Regions from separate parts of the Lysinibacillus sp. FSL M8-0216 genome, predicted to be linked through region 2. Evidence: a T-box and tRNA genes for the amino acid it is inferred to sense, from the RefSeq annotation. Region 2 holds a T-box; the other regions hold tRNA genes.
The links. The T-box of region 2 lies ahead of ileS (isoleucine--tRNA ligase). A T-box ahead of a tRNA ligase gene usually reads a tRNA of that ligase, here a tRNA-Ile.
Positions count from the first base shown of each region.

Region 1: it encodes a tRNA-Ile, which carries the amino acid that the T-box ahead of ileS (isoleucine--tRNA ligase) is inferred to sense. The anticodon was not compared.
Region 3: it encodes a tRNA-Ile, which carries the amino acid that the T-box ahead of ileS (isoleucine--tRNA ligase) is inferred to sense. The anticodon was not compared.

Region 1 covers NZ_CP152007.1:259,943-264,864, forward strand. The annotation lists rRNA gene MKX57_RS01185 (23S ribosomal RNA) at 1-976, shown strand, start outside; rRNA gene rrf (5S ribosomal RNA) at 1,043-1,158, shown strand; tRNA gene MKX57_RS01195 (tRNA-Val) at 1,170-1,245, shown strand; tRNA gene MKX57_RS01200 (tRNA-Asp) at 1,250-1,322, shown strand; tRNA gene MKX57_RS01205 (tRNA-Thr) at 1,336-1,411, shown strand; tRNA gene MKX57_RS01210 (tRNA-Tyr) at 1,422-1,505, shown strand; tRNA gene MKX57_RS01215 (tRNA-Trp) at 1,510-1,583, shown strand; tRNA gene MKX57_RS01220 (tRNA-His) at 1,627-1,702, shown strand; tRNA gene MKX57_RS01225 (tRNA-Gln) at 1,712-1,786, shown strand; tRNA gene MKX57_RS01230 (tRNA-Lys) at 1,800-1,872, shown strand; tRNA gene MKX57_RS01235 (tRNA-Arg) at 1,891-1,967, shown strand; tRNA gene MKX57_RS01240 (tRNA-Pro) at 1,983-2,056, shown strand; tRNA gene MKX57_RS01245 (tRNA-Ala) at 2,069-2,144, shown strand; tRNA gene MKX57_RS01250 (tRNA-Ser) at 2,158-2,250, shown strand; tRNA gene MKX57_RS01255 (tRNA-Phe) at 2,255-2,330, shown strand; tRNA gene MKX57_RS01260 (tRNA-Gly) at 2,337-2,410, shown strand; tRNA gene MKX57_RS01265 (tRNA-Ile) at 2,415-2,488, shown strand; tRNA gene MKX57_RS01270 (tRNA-Asn) at 2,496-2,572, shown strand; tRNA gene MKX57_RS01275 (tRNA-Glu) at 2,574-2,645, shown strand; gene MKX57_RS01280 (nitric oxide synthase oxygenase) at 2,967-4,013, shown strand; gene MKX57_RS01285 (hypothetical protein) at 4,079-4,618, shown strand; gene MKX57_RS01290 (MFS transporter) at 4,663-4,922, opposite strand, start outside.
Region 2 covers NZ_CP152007.1:2,631,320-2,636,241, reverse strand. The annotation lists gene MKX57_RS12850 (Lrp/AsnC family transcriptional regulator) at 12-458, shown strand; gene MKX57_RS12845 (hypothetical protein) at 976-1,326, shown strand; gene MKX57_RS12840 (DUF2785 domain-containing protein) at 1,323-2,165, shown strand; T-box leader at 2,225-2,463, shown strand; gene ileS (isoleucine--tRNA ligase) at 2,525-4,922, shown strand, end outside.
Region 3 covers NZ_CP152007.1:3,808,708-3,813,629, forward strand. The annotation lists gene nadA (quinolinate synthase NadA) at 1-795, shown strand, start outside; gene MKX57_RS18870 (VOC family protein) at 935-1,351, shown strand; tRNA gene MKX57_RS18875 (tRNA-Glu) at 1,419-1,490, opposite strand; tRNA gene MKX57_RS18880 (tRNA-Ser) at 1,493-1,583, opposite strand; tRNA gene MKX57_RS18885 (tRNA-Asn) at 1,595-1,671, opposite strand; tRNA gene MKX57_RS18890 (tRNA-Ile) at 1,680-1,753, opposite strand; tRNA gene MKX57_RS18895 (tRNA-Gly) at 1,755-1,828, opposite strand; tRNA gene MKX57_RS18900 (tRNA-Phe) at 1,834-1,909, opposite strand; tRNA gene MKX57_RS18905 (tRNA-Asp) at 1,963-2,038, opposite strand; tRNA gene MKX57_RS18910 (tRNA-Met) at 2,042-2,116, opposite strand; tRNA gene MKX57_RS18915 (tRNA-Ser) at 2,167-2,259, opposite strand; tRNA gene MKX57_RS18920 (tRNA-Ile) at 2,278-2,351, opposite strand; tRNA gene MKX57_RS18925 (tRNA-Met) at 2,358-2,431, opposite strand; tRNA gene MKX57_RS18930 (tRNA-Ala) at 2,458-2,533, opposite strand; tRNA gene MKX57_RS18935 (tRNA-Pro) at 2,551-2,627, opposite strand; tRNA gene MKX57_RS18940 (tRNA-Arg) at 2,637-2,713, opposite strand; tRNA gene MKX57_RS18945 (tRNA-Leu) at 2,722-2,810, opposite strand; tRNA gene MKX57_RS18950 (tRNA-Gly) at 2,816-2,890, opposite strand; tRNA gene MKX57_RS18955 (tRNA-Leu) at 2,927-3,011, opposite strand; tRNA gene MKX57_RS18960 (tRNA-Lys) at 3,035-3,110, opposite strand; tRNA gene MKX57_RS18965 (tRNA-Thr) at 3,119-3,194, opposite strand; tRNA gene MKX57_RS18970 (tRNA-Val) at 3,201-3,273, opposite strand; rRNA gene rrf (5S ribosomal RNA) at 3,284-3,399, opposite strand; rRNA gene MKX57_RS18980 (23S ribosomal RNA) at 3,586-4,922, opposite strand, start outside.

The DNA.
Region 1 (4,922 bases), 2.4 Mb from region 2:
CCTAAGGTAGCGAAATTCCTTGTCGGGTAAGTTCCGACCCGCACGAAAGGCGTAACGATCTGGGCACTGTCTCAACGAGAGACTCGGTGAAATTATAGTACCTGTGAAGATGCAGGTTACCCGCGACAGGACGGAAAGACCCCGTGGAGCTTTACTGTAGCCTGATATTGAATTTTGGTACAACTTGTACAGGATAGGTAGGAGCCAGAGATCTCGGAGCGCCAGCTTCGAAGGAGGCGTCGGTGGGATACTACCCTGGTTGTATTGAAATTCTAACCCATGCCCCTTAGCGGGGCAGGAGACAGTGTCAGGCGGACAGTTTGACTGGGGCGGTCGCCTCCTAAAAGGTAACGGAGGCGCCCAAAGGTTCCCTCAGAATGGTTGGAAATCATTCGTAGAGTGTAAAGGCACAAGGGAGCTTGACTGCGAGACCTACAAGTCGAGCAGGGTCGAAAGACGGGCTTAGTGATCCGGTGGTTCCGCATGGAAGGGCCATCGCTCAACGGATAAAAGCTACCCCGGGGATAACAGGCTTATCTCCCCCAAGAGTCCACATCGACGGGGAGGTTTGGCACCTCGATGTCGGCTCATCGCATCCTGGGGCTGTAGTCGGTCCCAAGGGTTGGGCTGTTCGCCCATTAAAGCGGTACGCGAGCTGGGTTCAGAACGTCGTGAGACAGTTCGGTCCCTATCCGTCGTGGGCGTAGGAAATTTGAGAGGAGCTGTCCTTAGTACGAGAGGACCGGGATGGACACACCGCTGGTGTACCAGTTGTCTTGCCAAAGGCATCGCTGGGTAGCTATGTGTGGACGGGATAAGTGCTGAAAGCATCTAAGCATGAAGCCCCCCTCAAGATGAGATTTCCCATTACGCAAGTAAGTAAGATCCCTCAAAGACGATGAGGTAGATAGGTTCGAGGTGGAAGTGTGGTGACACATGGAGCTGACGAATACTAATCGATCGAGGACTTAACCAAAAAAGTTTGAAACCTTCAATGAACCGTTTATCCAGTTTTGAAAGAATAAGCTTTCAATTGAATAAGTGAAGTGATGATGGCAAAGAGGTCACACCCGTTCCCATACCGAACACGGAAGTTAAGCTCTTTAGCGCCGATGGTAGTTGGGGGCTTCCCCCTGTGAGAGTAGGACGTCGCTTCGCTTATTTTTTATGGAGGATTAGCTCAGTTGGGAGAGCACCTGCCTTACAAGCAGGGGGTCGGCGGTTCGAGCCCGTCATCCTCCACCATTTTGGTCCCGTGGTGTAGCGGTTAACATGCCTGCCTGTCACGCAGGAGATCGCCGGTTCGATCCCGGTCGGGACCGTTATTTTTTTATTGCCGGTGTAGCTCAGTTGGTAGAGCAACTGACTTGTAATCAGTAGGTCGTGGGTTCGACTCCTATCGCCGGCACCATTATTCCCTTGGAGGGGTAGCGAAGTGGCTAAACGCGGCGGACTGTAAATCCGCTCCTTAGGGTTCGGCGGTTCGAATCCGTCCCCCTCCACCATTTTAGGGGCATAGTTCAACGGTAGAATAGAGGTCTCCAAAACCTTTGGTGTGGGTTCGATTCCTACTGCCCCTGCCAGGTATTGAGGTACTCGTTCATATATGGCTGTTATTATATAGTGGCGGTTGTGGCGAAGTGGTTAACGCATCGGATTGTGGTTCCGACATTCGTGGGTTCGATTCCCATCAGTCGCCCCATTTTAAAATTGGGGTATAGCCAAGCGGTAAGGCAACGGATTTTGATTCCGTCATGCCTAGGTTCGAATCCTAGTACCCCAGCCATTTTTTATTTTACGAGCCATTAGCTCAGTTGGTAGAGCATCTGACTTTTAATCAGAGGGTCGAAGGTTCGAGTCCTTCATGGCTCATCATTTTTTATTAATTTTGCGCCCGTAGCTCAATTGGATAGAGCGTCTGACTACGGATCAGAAGGTTATGGGTTCGACTCCTGTCGGGCGCGCCAATTTATTCATGTTTTCGGAATGTAGCTCAGCTTGGTAGAGCACTTGGTTTGGGACCAAGGGGTCGTAGGTTCGAATCCTGTCATTCCGATCATCTATAAATGGGGCCTTAGCTCAGCTGGGAGAGCGCCTGCCTTGCACGCAGGAGGTCAGCGGTTCGATCCCGCTAGGCTCCACCATTTTAATATTTTTGGAGGTATACCCAAGTCTGGCTGAAGGGATCGGTCTTGAAAACCGACAGGCGGGTAACACCGCGCGGGGGTTCGAATCCCTCTACCTCCTCCATTTCGGGTCAGTAGCTCAGTTGGTAGAGCATTAGATTGAAGCTCTAAGTGTCGGCGGTTCGATTCCGTCCTGACCCACCATTATTTGCGGGTGTAGTTTAATGGTAAAACCTCAGCCTTCCAAGCTGATGTCGTGAGTTCGATTCTCATCACCCGCTCCAAAATGGGCCTATAGCTCAGCTGGTTAGAGCGCACGCCTGATAAGCGTGAGGTCGATGGTTCGAGTCCATTTAGGCCCATCATTATTCCGAAGTAGCTCAGTTGGTAGTAGCACCTGACTGTTAATCAGGTTGTCGCAGGTTCGAGTCCTGCCTTCGGAGCCACGGCCCGTTGGTCAAGTGGTTAAGACACCGCCCTTTCACGGCGGTAACACGGGTTCGAATCCCGTACGGGTCATCAAGCATGTAGCACAGTTGTGTGCTACATGCTTTTTTTATCTTTGCATAAACAGGTATCAAAGCTATAAATCCTTTGACAAGGTTTTGTAGCTTTTTAATGTTAGGTCTAAACATTTCCTTCTACCAAATGCTCATAATCCCTCTCTTTTTATAGGCTCGTTTAAAGGAGTACTATAATTCAATTACTACTTGGAACGATGCTTTATAGTAAATTTGAACAAACTATTTCATATATGCAATATGTATGTTTTTTCACTAGCTATTTTCATGGTGCTTATTGCCTCGTTCCTCTAATATGAGGATAAGTGGAGGAATCGATATGAATATACAGGAGATACAATGTTTTTTAAATCAATACCAGCTGGAACAAAATGAATCCAAACTTTGGTTAGAAAATAGATTACAACAGATTAAAAGTGCAGGGGAATATAAGCCTACAACAGAGGAGCTAGTTTTTGGCGCACGAGTTGCATGGCGTAATAGCAATAAATGTATTGGACGGTTGTTTTGGCAATCATTGCATGTAGTAGATGCACGAGAAGTTTTAGATGAACAGGGCATTTTTCAAAAGTTACTAGAGCATATTGAGTATGCCACTAATCATGGGAAAATTCGTCCAACTATAACAGTGTTTGCAACTGACAGAGTACGGATTTGGAATCATCAGCTAATTCGTTATGCAGGCTACGAAACAGAAGAAGGCATTATTGGAGATGCACATTCCATCATTTTTACAAAAGTATGTGAATCGATGGGCTGGAAAGGCGAGCGTACGCCGTTTGATGTATTACCACTTGTCATACAGGTAGATGGACATGCTCCCCAACTATTTACGATTCCTACCGAGTATATTTTAGAGGTTCCAATACGTCATCCGGAATCGGAAGCTGTAGAGAAATTAGAATTGAAATGGTATGCTGTTCCTATTATTTCGAGTATGCGTTTTCAAATGGCTGGCATTGATTTTCAAGCAGCTCCATTTAATGGCTGGTATATGGGGACTGAAATTGGGGCACGCAATTTAGCCGATCATGAGCGTTATAATATGCTCCCAGCTATTGCGGATATATTTAATCTGGATACAACCAAACAAGCTTCTCTTTGGCGTGACCGAGCATTAGTGGAGCTCAATATAGCTGTCCTTCATTCTTTTAAAGAGAATGGTGTGAGCATTGTAGATCATCATACTGCTGCTCAGCAGTTTAAATTATTTGAGGAAGCTGAGGAATCAGCAGGGCGAGAAGTTACGGGTAACTGGACATGGTTAATCCCACCACTTTCCCCTGCGACCACTCATATATTCCATAAGCCTTATGTAAATACCTACCATACGCCCAATTATTTTTATCAGAAACCATGTTATTAACTTTAAAGGAGTTGTTCATAAACGAACAGCTCCTAAGTACCTTTTTAGGAGAGAGGCAATTCAAGATGTTGAACCAAAATATTTCGAATATCCCTTGGCAACAATTGACGACACCTTATGGCAGAGGAACAGACATTCCTCGCCTAATTGAACAGGAACAATATCAAGAGCTGACTGAACTAATCGAACATCAAGGAACACTTTGGCAGGTGACGCCATGGGTTTTGCTTATTCTTTTAAAAAAGCTTTCAAGTAAAAATGTGAAGGAAGTCTCCTTAGCAGAAATAGAGCTTTATTTAGCTGTGGCTCATGCAATAACTGAGGATTATCAAGATTCAACACATAACGTTTCAACGATGCAAGAGCTTTTGGATACGAAATATTTATGGGTGGAAAATGAAGAGGATGATGAGCTGGAATGGGAGGAAGATACACCTAGAGGCTATGAACCAGAAGCTTTTTTAGGCTATTATTATTTTAGTTTTTTACTCCTTCAAGAGGCAATCCCTGTTTTTACTGCTATTAAGGCACATACCAAGAGCACAACAGAGGAACTTGAGGAACTGCTAGCCTTACTAAAACATCAAAAAAAGAAATGGATATAGACAAAAAGCAGATGGGGTCAGATCACTTCCCCAACTGCTTAAATTTAATGGACATATTCATCTTTAGAGGCTCGCATGGAACATAAGAAGAGTGTCATAGCAACAACAACAAAGAGCCAGCCGGCAATATTCCAACCACCAAATAAATCATGGAGGTATCCGAAAAGAATCGGCCCAATGGCAGCGAATAAATAGCCCAATGATTGTGCAAACCCTGATAGATCAGCGGCTTCAAATGCTGTACGTGTGCGAAGTGTAAAGAACATCATTGCTAATGCGAATGAAGCTCCACCTGCTAAACCTA
Region 2 (4,922 bases):
GGTGATTAGTGGTGGATCAAATTGATACTCAAATTTTACAGCAGTTACAGCAGAATGCCAAAATCTCAATGAAGGAATTAGCCGCTATCGTTCATTTATCTTCTCCTGCTGTAATTGAACGCGTCAAAAAACTCGAGGAACAAGGTGTGATTGAAGGATATCACGCTAAAGTGAACATCAAAAAAATGGAACGTACCATTCAGGCGATTATTTTATTTAAATCCATCGATTGTAAAAGCCTATCTGCTTTTTGTAATAGTCACCCGGATGTTCTTGAATGTTATCGTGTAGCAGGGGAGATTAGCTATATTGTTAAACTAGCAACCTATTCAGTAGAAACATTAGAGCAATTTATTGATGCGACCATGCCCTATGGTACACCCTCCACGAATATCGTATTATCTTCAAATGAAAAAAAGGTGATCACACCTTTTACGGGTCTTAACGATAATATGTAAGCTTCATGAGACATCGGCTGTTTTGAAAAGGTGATTGAGTGGAAGTGCCCTATAGCGAGACGATTGGCAAAGCAGTATCGACTAACAATTTTCAATAAGTGAGTCTGTTTTAAATAGCAGGCTCTTTTTTGTTTGTAGCCAAGCTTTTCTTCTTTGCTGGATTCAGTTACAATAGTTGTAATAATTTTCTAGTGAAAGGTTTGATGAGTTGATATTTGCTCTATTGGACAATGCGACTGCTTTTTTCCTAAGCCTGCCACTCCTACTCATTTATTTGAAAAGTAAGCCACAGGAAGAATCCACTTGGCGTTGGTCGATGCCATTATGGATTTTCAATTACTTAGGCATTCGATATTTTGTTTTGTTTGGAGAATTGTTTTGGGTAGTCCTATGTTGGCAGTTACTATTTTTGTGGCCCTTAAGTATTGCAATGTATATTCATTTATTCAATAAAGAAAAGAATTGGGCTTTTTACATAGGTTTGAAGAAGAAATATGTACTTATTGTAGGGTCCTTCATGGTTCTATTCGGTGGTACTCTAGTCTATTCACTATTTCAGGCAAATCACCAGGTTATTGCTTTTCATCGACAGGTAATGGCGGAGATTGAGTCAAATCCAGATCGTCAGGATTATTTGATGCACCACACAATTGCGCCTTCCACACTTCTGGGTGTAGCAGATGATATAGCTGAGGTTCGCAAGGGGAAAATAGTTGCTTCCACATTACCTTGGCGTAGCAAGGTAATAGTGCACATGGACAATTGGCAAAAGGAATTTACATATGTCCGTTTTTACGATGGTTGGAAGTTAGATGGGCTCTACAGTGAGAACATAACAATAATGAACAAAGGGGAGTCTGACAATTGATACAGAATATATTGATAGCAGGGGATTTAAAGGATAAGCTAAGCGCAATAAAACAAGGTCAAACAGCATGGGAACAAGTGAATCAAGAACAGCTTTTACAGTCTATGCTAGCCCATATCGGCTCTACTGATAGTGAACTAAGAGATACTTATATTTATAGTAGCTTCTATGAATGGATACTAGAAAAAAATCTGCTGGATCATCGTTGCTTGACTAAGCTATGGCATTATTGTTTGGATCATTTATTACTGAATGGTATTGAGGAAGAGGAATCAGATGGGGTCTTTACTCGTTCCTTTACGACTTTATTAGTAGCGCTTATATTAGCAAGGGATTTAAAGGATAACTTTTTATCGCAGGACAGCATAGAGGAAGGTCAAACAAAGTTACTGAACTATGTAAAAGCTGAAATGGATGTAAGGGGCTTTGTACCTGGCAAGGGATGGGCGCATAGTGTGGCACATGTATCAGATGCGATGGATGAACTTGTGAAAAATCCTAAAATAAAGAAAACTGCCTATGATGATATGTTACATGCCTTATGGTCCATGTATTTACAGCCTCATTATATCTTTATCCATGATGAGGATGAAAGGCTGTTAGTGCCCATTTTTGCGATGTTGGAGCGAGGATTAGCACAAAATGAAGTCGTCCAATTAATACAGCAAATGCCAGCAACCTTATCGACATTAAAAGACCAATTGGATGAAGCGAATTTTTATATTGTAAGGTTTAATTGTAAAATATTGCTAAAGAGCTTTTTTATTCAAACGAATCACCAAGCTCAATATGCATCTTTACATCAAAGCATTGTCACTTGTCTAAATGAAATTAATTAAGATTGTCCACCGTTGACAGACAATTGGTAATTTGATAAGATGAGTGACAATAAAAGCATACAAATTCGTTGATGAGAAAAAGTAATGTTTCATTTTGTTCTACAGAGAGCCGACATTTGGTGGAAGTCGGTGTGCAGGTGTTACATGAAAATCCTCTCTGAGAAGGTTGGCTGAAAATAGTAAGCTAACTCGGGTGTCTACCGTTAAAAAGAACACGTATGATAGTACGTTGCTGAGTGCTATTGACTAAGATGTCAATAGAATTAGGGTGGTATTCGCGGTTAACCCCGTCCCTTTCCTTGGGACGGGGTTTTTTGTATGCCTTTTATACAAAATAATATTGTATAGGAGGAAATAAAATGAAAGCAGAACAAAAGAAGGAAACGACGCTTGAACGAGAAACTCGGATACGGGCATTGTGGGAGCAAGAGGGAACGTTTTTAACTTCCGTCACAAATCGAGCTGGACAGCAACCCTTTGTATTTTATGAGGGACCACCAACAGCAAATGGTTTACCACATGTCGGGCATGCCTTTGGTAGAACGATTAAAGATGTAGTGGCCCGCTTTAAAACCATGCAAGGGTATTTAGTTGAACGAAAAGCAGGCTGGGATACACATGGTTTACCTGTAGAACTAGGTGTAGAAAAGGCATTAGGTATATCAGGGAAGCAGGAGATTGAGAATTATGGAGTGGAGCGTTTTATTCAAGCGTGTAAAAATAGTGTTTTTACCTACGAACAGAAATGGCGTTCCTTTACAGAGCAGCTTGGCTATTGGCTGGATATGGATGATCCATATCTCACATTAAGTAATGACTATATAGAATCAGTGTGGCATATTTTAAGCCATGTTCATAAGGAACAACTTTTATATAAAGGGCATCGAGTTTCACCATATTGCCCGAGTTGTCAAACATCCTTAAGCTCACATGAAGTAGCACAGGGCTATAAGGATGTGAAAGATTTATCTGTCACAGCCATGTTTAAGCTTGCTGATCGTGATGAATACTTCTTAGGCTGGACAACAACACCATGGACATTACCTGCTAATGTGGCATTGGCGATGAATCCATCTCTACAATATGTACGTGTAAAGCAAGGGGATCAAGTGTTTATTCTAGCCAAATCATTGGTATCAAAGGTTTTCACTGAAGCTGTGGAAATTTTAAGTGAGCATACTGGGCAGGAATTTGCTGGTGTGTCGTATCAACCATTATTTTCATATGTAACTGTTCATCCAGGTCATGTTGTCGTGATGGCTGATTATGTCACTGAGAATAGCGGTACAGGGATTGTGCATATTGCTCCAGCGTATGGGGAGGACGATTATAAAACAGTTCAACAGCATGGCTTGTCCTTTGTCAATGTAGTGGATCTGAAAGGCTGTTACACAGAAGAGGTGCCAGAGCTAGTCGGACGCTTTGTGAAAGATTGTGATGTGGACATTATAAAAATGCTTGCGAAAAAGGAGCTCTTATTTAGTAAAGAAAAATATGAGCATAGCTACCCGCATTGCTGGCGATGTGATTCTCCATTATTGTACTATGCAACGGACAGCTGGTTTATCAAAATGACCGCTTTAAAAGAGCAGTTATTACAAAACAATCAGCAAGTGACTTGGTATCCTAATCATATTAAGGACGGTCGATTTGGCCATTTTCTAGAAAATATAGTGGATTGGAATATAAGCCGTAACCGCTATTGGGGTACACCGTTGAATGTCTGGATTTGTCAGGATTGTGGGCATGAGGAGGCTCCCAACAGTATCGCAACGTTAAGAAAATTAGCCAAGGGAGATGTCGAACAACAAATCGAGCTTCATAAACCATTTATTGATGAAATTGTTTGTATTTGTCCTACTTGTCAAGGGGATATGACGCGTACACCAGAGGTAATTGATGTATGGTTTGACAGCGGCTCAATGCCTTTTGCTCAGCAACATTATCCTTTCGAAGATGTTAAAACTTTTCACAATCAGTTTCCAGCAGATGTTGTAATTGAGGGGATCGACCAAACTCGAGGTTTTTTCTATAGCTTATTAGCGGTATCGACGTTATTCACAGGAAAGCCAGCTTATAAACAGGTGTTATCATTAGGGCATGTGTTAGATGAACATGGACAAAAGATGTCAAAAAGTAAAGGCAATGCTTTAGAGCCTGTAGAGCTAATAGAGCAATATGGAGCAGATGCATTACGTTGGGCGTTTTTAGTTGATAGCTCGCCTTGGAATCCAAAGCGTTTTTCCAAAAAGATTGTGGTTGATGCTAAATCAAAGCTAGTGGATACATTGGAAAATACCTTTCAGTTTTATCAGCTCTATGCCAACATTGATGAATTTACGTATGATGCTACAAATACTGGTACACGAACACCTTTAGATCAGTGGATATTGTCCCGATTGCATCATACAATCCAGCTTGTGACAACTGCTATGGATGAATATCAATTTACACATGCAACTAGGGAAATTGCACAATTAATGGAAGAGCTAAGTAATTGGTACATTCGTCGATCCCGTGCCAGATTTTGGGCACATGGGCTGACAGCGGATAAACGGGGCGCATTTAGTACCCTTTATGAGGTTTTAACGAACATTTGCCGATTACTTGCACCATTCACACCCTTTATCACAGAGGATATTTACCGACAATTAACAGGCAAGAGTGTGCATATAGAAGACTATCCAATCTACGACGAAAAACTAGTGAATCACCAGCTTGAACAAGAAATGGCTACGGTTTTAACAGTTGTAGAGC
Region 3 (4,922 bases), 1.2 Mb from region 2:
GATATGCGTGCAGGTTGCTCGATGGCTGACATGGCTGATATTTATCAAACTGAACAAGCATGGCCCATTTTACAGCAGCTCTTTGGTGATACGATCATTCCACTTACCTATGTTAATTCAACAGCCGCTATTAAAGCCTTTACAGGAAGACATGGTGGTGCATGTGTAACATCCTCTAATGCGAAAGAGCTTGTTCAGTGGGCATTTACACAAAAACAGCGTATCTTCTTTTTACCCGACCAACATTTAGGCAGAAATACTGCTTATGACTTAGGTGTTCCACTCGAGAATATGGCCGTTTGGAATCCGCATAAAAATATACTTGAAACTAAACAGCCTCTTGAGAACATCCAAGTTATTCTGTGGAAGGGTCATTGCTCTGTACATGAAGGATTTACAGTTCAACATACAGAGACTGTTCGTAAGGAATATCCAGCCATGAAAATTATTGTTCACCCTGAATGTAGTCGTGAAGTTGTAGATGCGGCTGATGATGCTGGTTCAACTAAGTACATTATCGATACAATTAGTCAAGCACCTAGTGGATCTGCATGGGCAATAGGGACAGAAATGAATCTGGTCAATCGTATTATAAAGCAGCATCCAGATAAACAGATCATCTCTTTAAATGAAAACTTTTGTCCTTGCCTAACAATGAATCGCATTGATCTCCCCCATTTACTATGGTGCTTAGAAAGCATTGAACAAGGTCAACCACATAACCGTATTCAAGTTGATAGCCATACTAGCACTGAAGCTCTTAGTTCTCTGGAAAGAATGTTAGCAAGAAGATAAATTACGATTTTAAAGCAGAGATGTTGTAAAAAACAATATTTCTGCTTTTTATTTGCTCATAAAATTAAGTATCTGGTTACCTCCTGAAATTGACACTCATTTATTTTTTATGATAATGTCGATTTGGAGGTGATAAGAAATGTCTTTTCAATCGAAAAATATTTTCATTAATTTACCAGTAAAAAATGTAAACAAATCCACGTCATTTTTTAAGGAGTTAGGTTTTGAGTTCAATCAACAATTCAGTGATGAAACAACTTCCTCAATGATTATTAGCGAAAATATTTTTGCTTTACTAATGGTCGAAGATCGCTTCAAAGGATTTAGTAACAAGGAGATACCGGATACTACTGTTTCTGCCCAAGCAATTTTATGTCTATCTGCAGAAAATCGCGAGCAAGTAGATCAGCTAGTAAATAAGGCACTTGCCTCCGGGGGTAAACCTTATAGTGATCCACAGGATCATGGATTTATGTATGGCTGGGGTTTTCAAGATTTAGATGGGCATATTTGGGAAGTAGTTTATATGGATGAGCATGCAATGAATCAAGAGTAAATCGTTTATCTTATATTAGTTTTCTATAAAAAAACAGTAGACGCACATGCATCTACTGTTTTTTGTATGACCCGTACGGGATTCGAACCCGTGTTACCGCCGTGAAAGGGCGGTGTCTTAACCACTTGACCAACGGGCCAATGGCGGAGAAGGAGGGATTTGAACCCTCGCGCCGGTTACCCGACCTACACCCTTAGCAGGGGCGCCTCTTCAGCCTCTTGAGTACTTCCCCACACAAAAAAATGGCTCCGAAGGCAGGACTCGAACCTGCGACAACCTGATTAACAGTCAGGTGCTACTACCAACTGAGCTACTTCGGAATAAATAATGGGCCTAAATGGACTCGAACCATCGACCTCACGCTTATCAGGCGTGCGCTCTAACCAGCTGAGCTATAGGCCCTTGGAGCGGGTGATGAGAATCGAACTCACGACATCAGCTTGGAAGGCTGAGGTTTTACCATTAAACTACACCCGCATAAATGGTGGGTCAGGACGGAATCGAACCGCCGACACTTAGAGCTTCAATCTAATGCTCTACCAACTGAGCTACTGACCCATTTCGTCCATGCTAAGCTTGCTCACTTTTTGCTTCTCATGTCTATAAAAAAATGGCGGTCCCGACCGGGATCGAACCGGCGATCTCCTGCGTGACAGGCAGGCATGTTAACCGCTACACCACGGGACCATTTGGTTGCGGGGGCCGGATTTGAACCAACGACCTTCGGGTTATGAGCCCGACGAGCTACCACTGCTCCACCCCGCGATAATCTTATTGTCTTTTCGAGTTTTTAAAGCACCATTTATGAATAAAACTGGAGGAGGTAGAGGGATTCGAACCCCCGCGCGGTGTTACCCGCCTGTCGGTTTTCAAGACCGATCCCTTCAGCCAGACTTGGGTATACCTCCGTAATAATATATAAATGATGGACCTTGCAGGACTCGAACCTGCGACCGGACGGTTATGAGCCGTCTGCTCTAACCAACTGAGCTAAAGGTCCTTAAGATGGCGGCAGAGGGGATCGAACCCCCGACCTTACGGGTATGAACCGTACGCTCTAGCCAGCTGAGCTACGCCGCCAGGATCTTTATACTGGTTAATTACTATGGTGGAGCCTAGCGGGATCGAACCGCTGACCTCCTGCGTGCAAGGCAGGCGCTCTCCCAGCTGAGCTAAGGCCCCATAATATTTTTTGGAAATGGTCGGGAAGACAGGATTCGAACCTGCGACCCCTTGGTCCCAAACCAAGTGCTCTACCAAGCTGAGCTACTTCCCGTTGTTCTTATGGCGCGCCCGACAGGAGTCGAACCCATAACCTTCTGATCCGTAGTCAGACGCTCTATCCAATTGAGCTACGGGCGCATATAAAATGGTGCCGAGGACCGGAATCGAACCGGTACGGTAGTCACCTACCGCAGGATTTTAAGTCCTGTGCGTCTGCCAGTTCCGCCACCCCGGCACATTTGGAGCGGAAGACGAGGTTCGAACTCGCGACCCCCACCTTGGCAAGGTGGTGTTCTACCACTGAACTACTTCCGCATGTGCATAAGTTTTTTTATCTGGCATATTGAAAAATGGTGCGGGTGAAGGGAGTCGAACCCCCACGCCTTGCGGCGCTAGATCCTAAGTCTAGTGCGTCTGCCAATTCCGCCACACCCGCTTAATATGGTTGGTACTTATAAATGGTGAGCCATGAAGGACTCGAACCTTCGACCCTCTGATTAAAAGTCAGATGCTCTACCAACTGAGCTAATGGCTCGTCTGAAATGGTGCCGGCTATAGGAATCGAACCCACGACCTACTGATTACAAGTCAGTTGCTCTACCTGCTGAGCTAAACCGGCAAATGATGGAGGATGACGGGCTCGAACCGCCGACCCTCTGCTTGTAAGGCAGATGCTCTCCCAGCTGAGCTAATCCTCCTGGGTATTATGCCTAGCGACGTCCTACTCTCACAGGGGGAAGCCCCCAACTACCATCGGCGCTAAAGAGCTTAACTTCCGTGTTCGGTATGGGAACGGGTGTGACCTCTTTGCCATCATCACTAGACTATAGTCGGCTTTCAATATACATCGTATTTCTTCGTCAGCTTCTGTCGTTCAGTCAGTCACGTACTTGAGTACGCTCCTTCCTTCTCTCTATTGCTTCCTCGAACTACTCGTATCTTGAAACCCTTCATAAAAGAAATTATTCTTTCAAAACTGGATAAACGGTTCATTGAATGTTTCAAACATTTTGGTTAAGTCCTCGATCGATTAGTATTCGTCAGCTCCATGTGTCACCACACTTCCACCTCGAACCTATCTACCTCATCGTCTTTGAGGGATCTTACTTACTTGCGTAATGGGAAATCTCATCTTGAGGGGGGCTTCATGCTTAGATGCTTTCAGCACTTATCCCGTCCACACATAGCTACCCAGCGATGCCTTTGGCAAGACAACTGGTACACCAGCGGTGTGTCCATCCCGGTCCTCTCGTACTAAGGACAGCTCCTCTCAAATTTCCTACGCCCACGACGGATAGGGACCGAACTGTCTCACGACGTTCTGAACCCAGCTCGCGTACCGCTTTAATGGGCGAACAGCCCAACCCTTGGGACCGACTACAGCCCCAGGATGCGATGAGCCGACATCGAGGTGCCAAACCTCCCCGTCGATGTGGACTCTTGGGGGAGATAAGCCTGTTATCCCCGGGGTAGCTTTTATCCGTTGAGCGATGGCCCTTCCATGCGGAACCACCGGATCACTAAGCCCGTCTTTCGACCCTGCTCGACTTGTAGGTCTCGCAGTCAAGCTCCCTTGTGCCTTTACACTCTACGAATGATTTCCAACCATTCTGAGGGAACCTTTGGGCGCCTCCGTTACCTTTTAGGAGGCGACCGCCCCAGTCAAACTGTCCGCCTGACACTGTCTCCTGCCCCGCTAAGGGGCATGGGTTAGAATTTCAATACAACCAGGGTAGTATCCCACCGACGCCTCCTTCGAAGCTGGCGCTCCGAGATCTCTGGCTCCTACCTATCCTGTACAAGTTGTACCAAAATTCAATATCAGGCTACAGTAAAGCTCCACGGGGTCTTTCCGTCCTGTCGCGGGTAACCTGCATCTTCACAGGTACTATAATTTCACCGAGTCTCTCGTTGAGACAGTGCCCAGATCGTTACGCCTTTCGTGCGGGTCGGAACTTACCCGACAAGGAATTTCGCTACCTTAGGACCGTTATAGTTACGGCCGCCGTTTACTGGGGCTTCAATTCGCAGCTTCGCTTGCGCTAACCACTCCTCTTAACCTTCCAGCACCGGGCAGGCGTCAGCCCCTATACGTCACCTTACGGTTTTGCAGAGACCTGTGTTTTTGCTAAACAGTCGCCTGGGCCTATTCACTGCGGCTCTCATGCGCTTGCACGCTCAAGAGCACCCCTTCTCCCGAAGTTACGGGGTCATTTTGCCGAGTTCCTTAACGAGAGTTCTCTCGCACACCTTAGGATTCTCTCCTCGACTACCTGTGTCGGTTTGCGGTACGGGCACCTCTCACCTCGATAGAGGCTTTTCTTGGCAGTGTGAAATCAGGAACTTC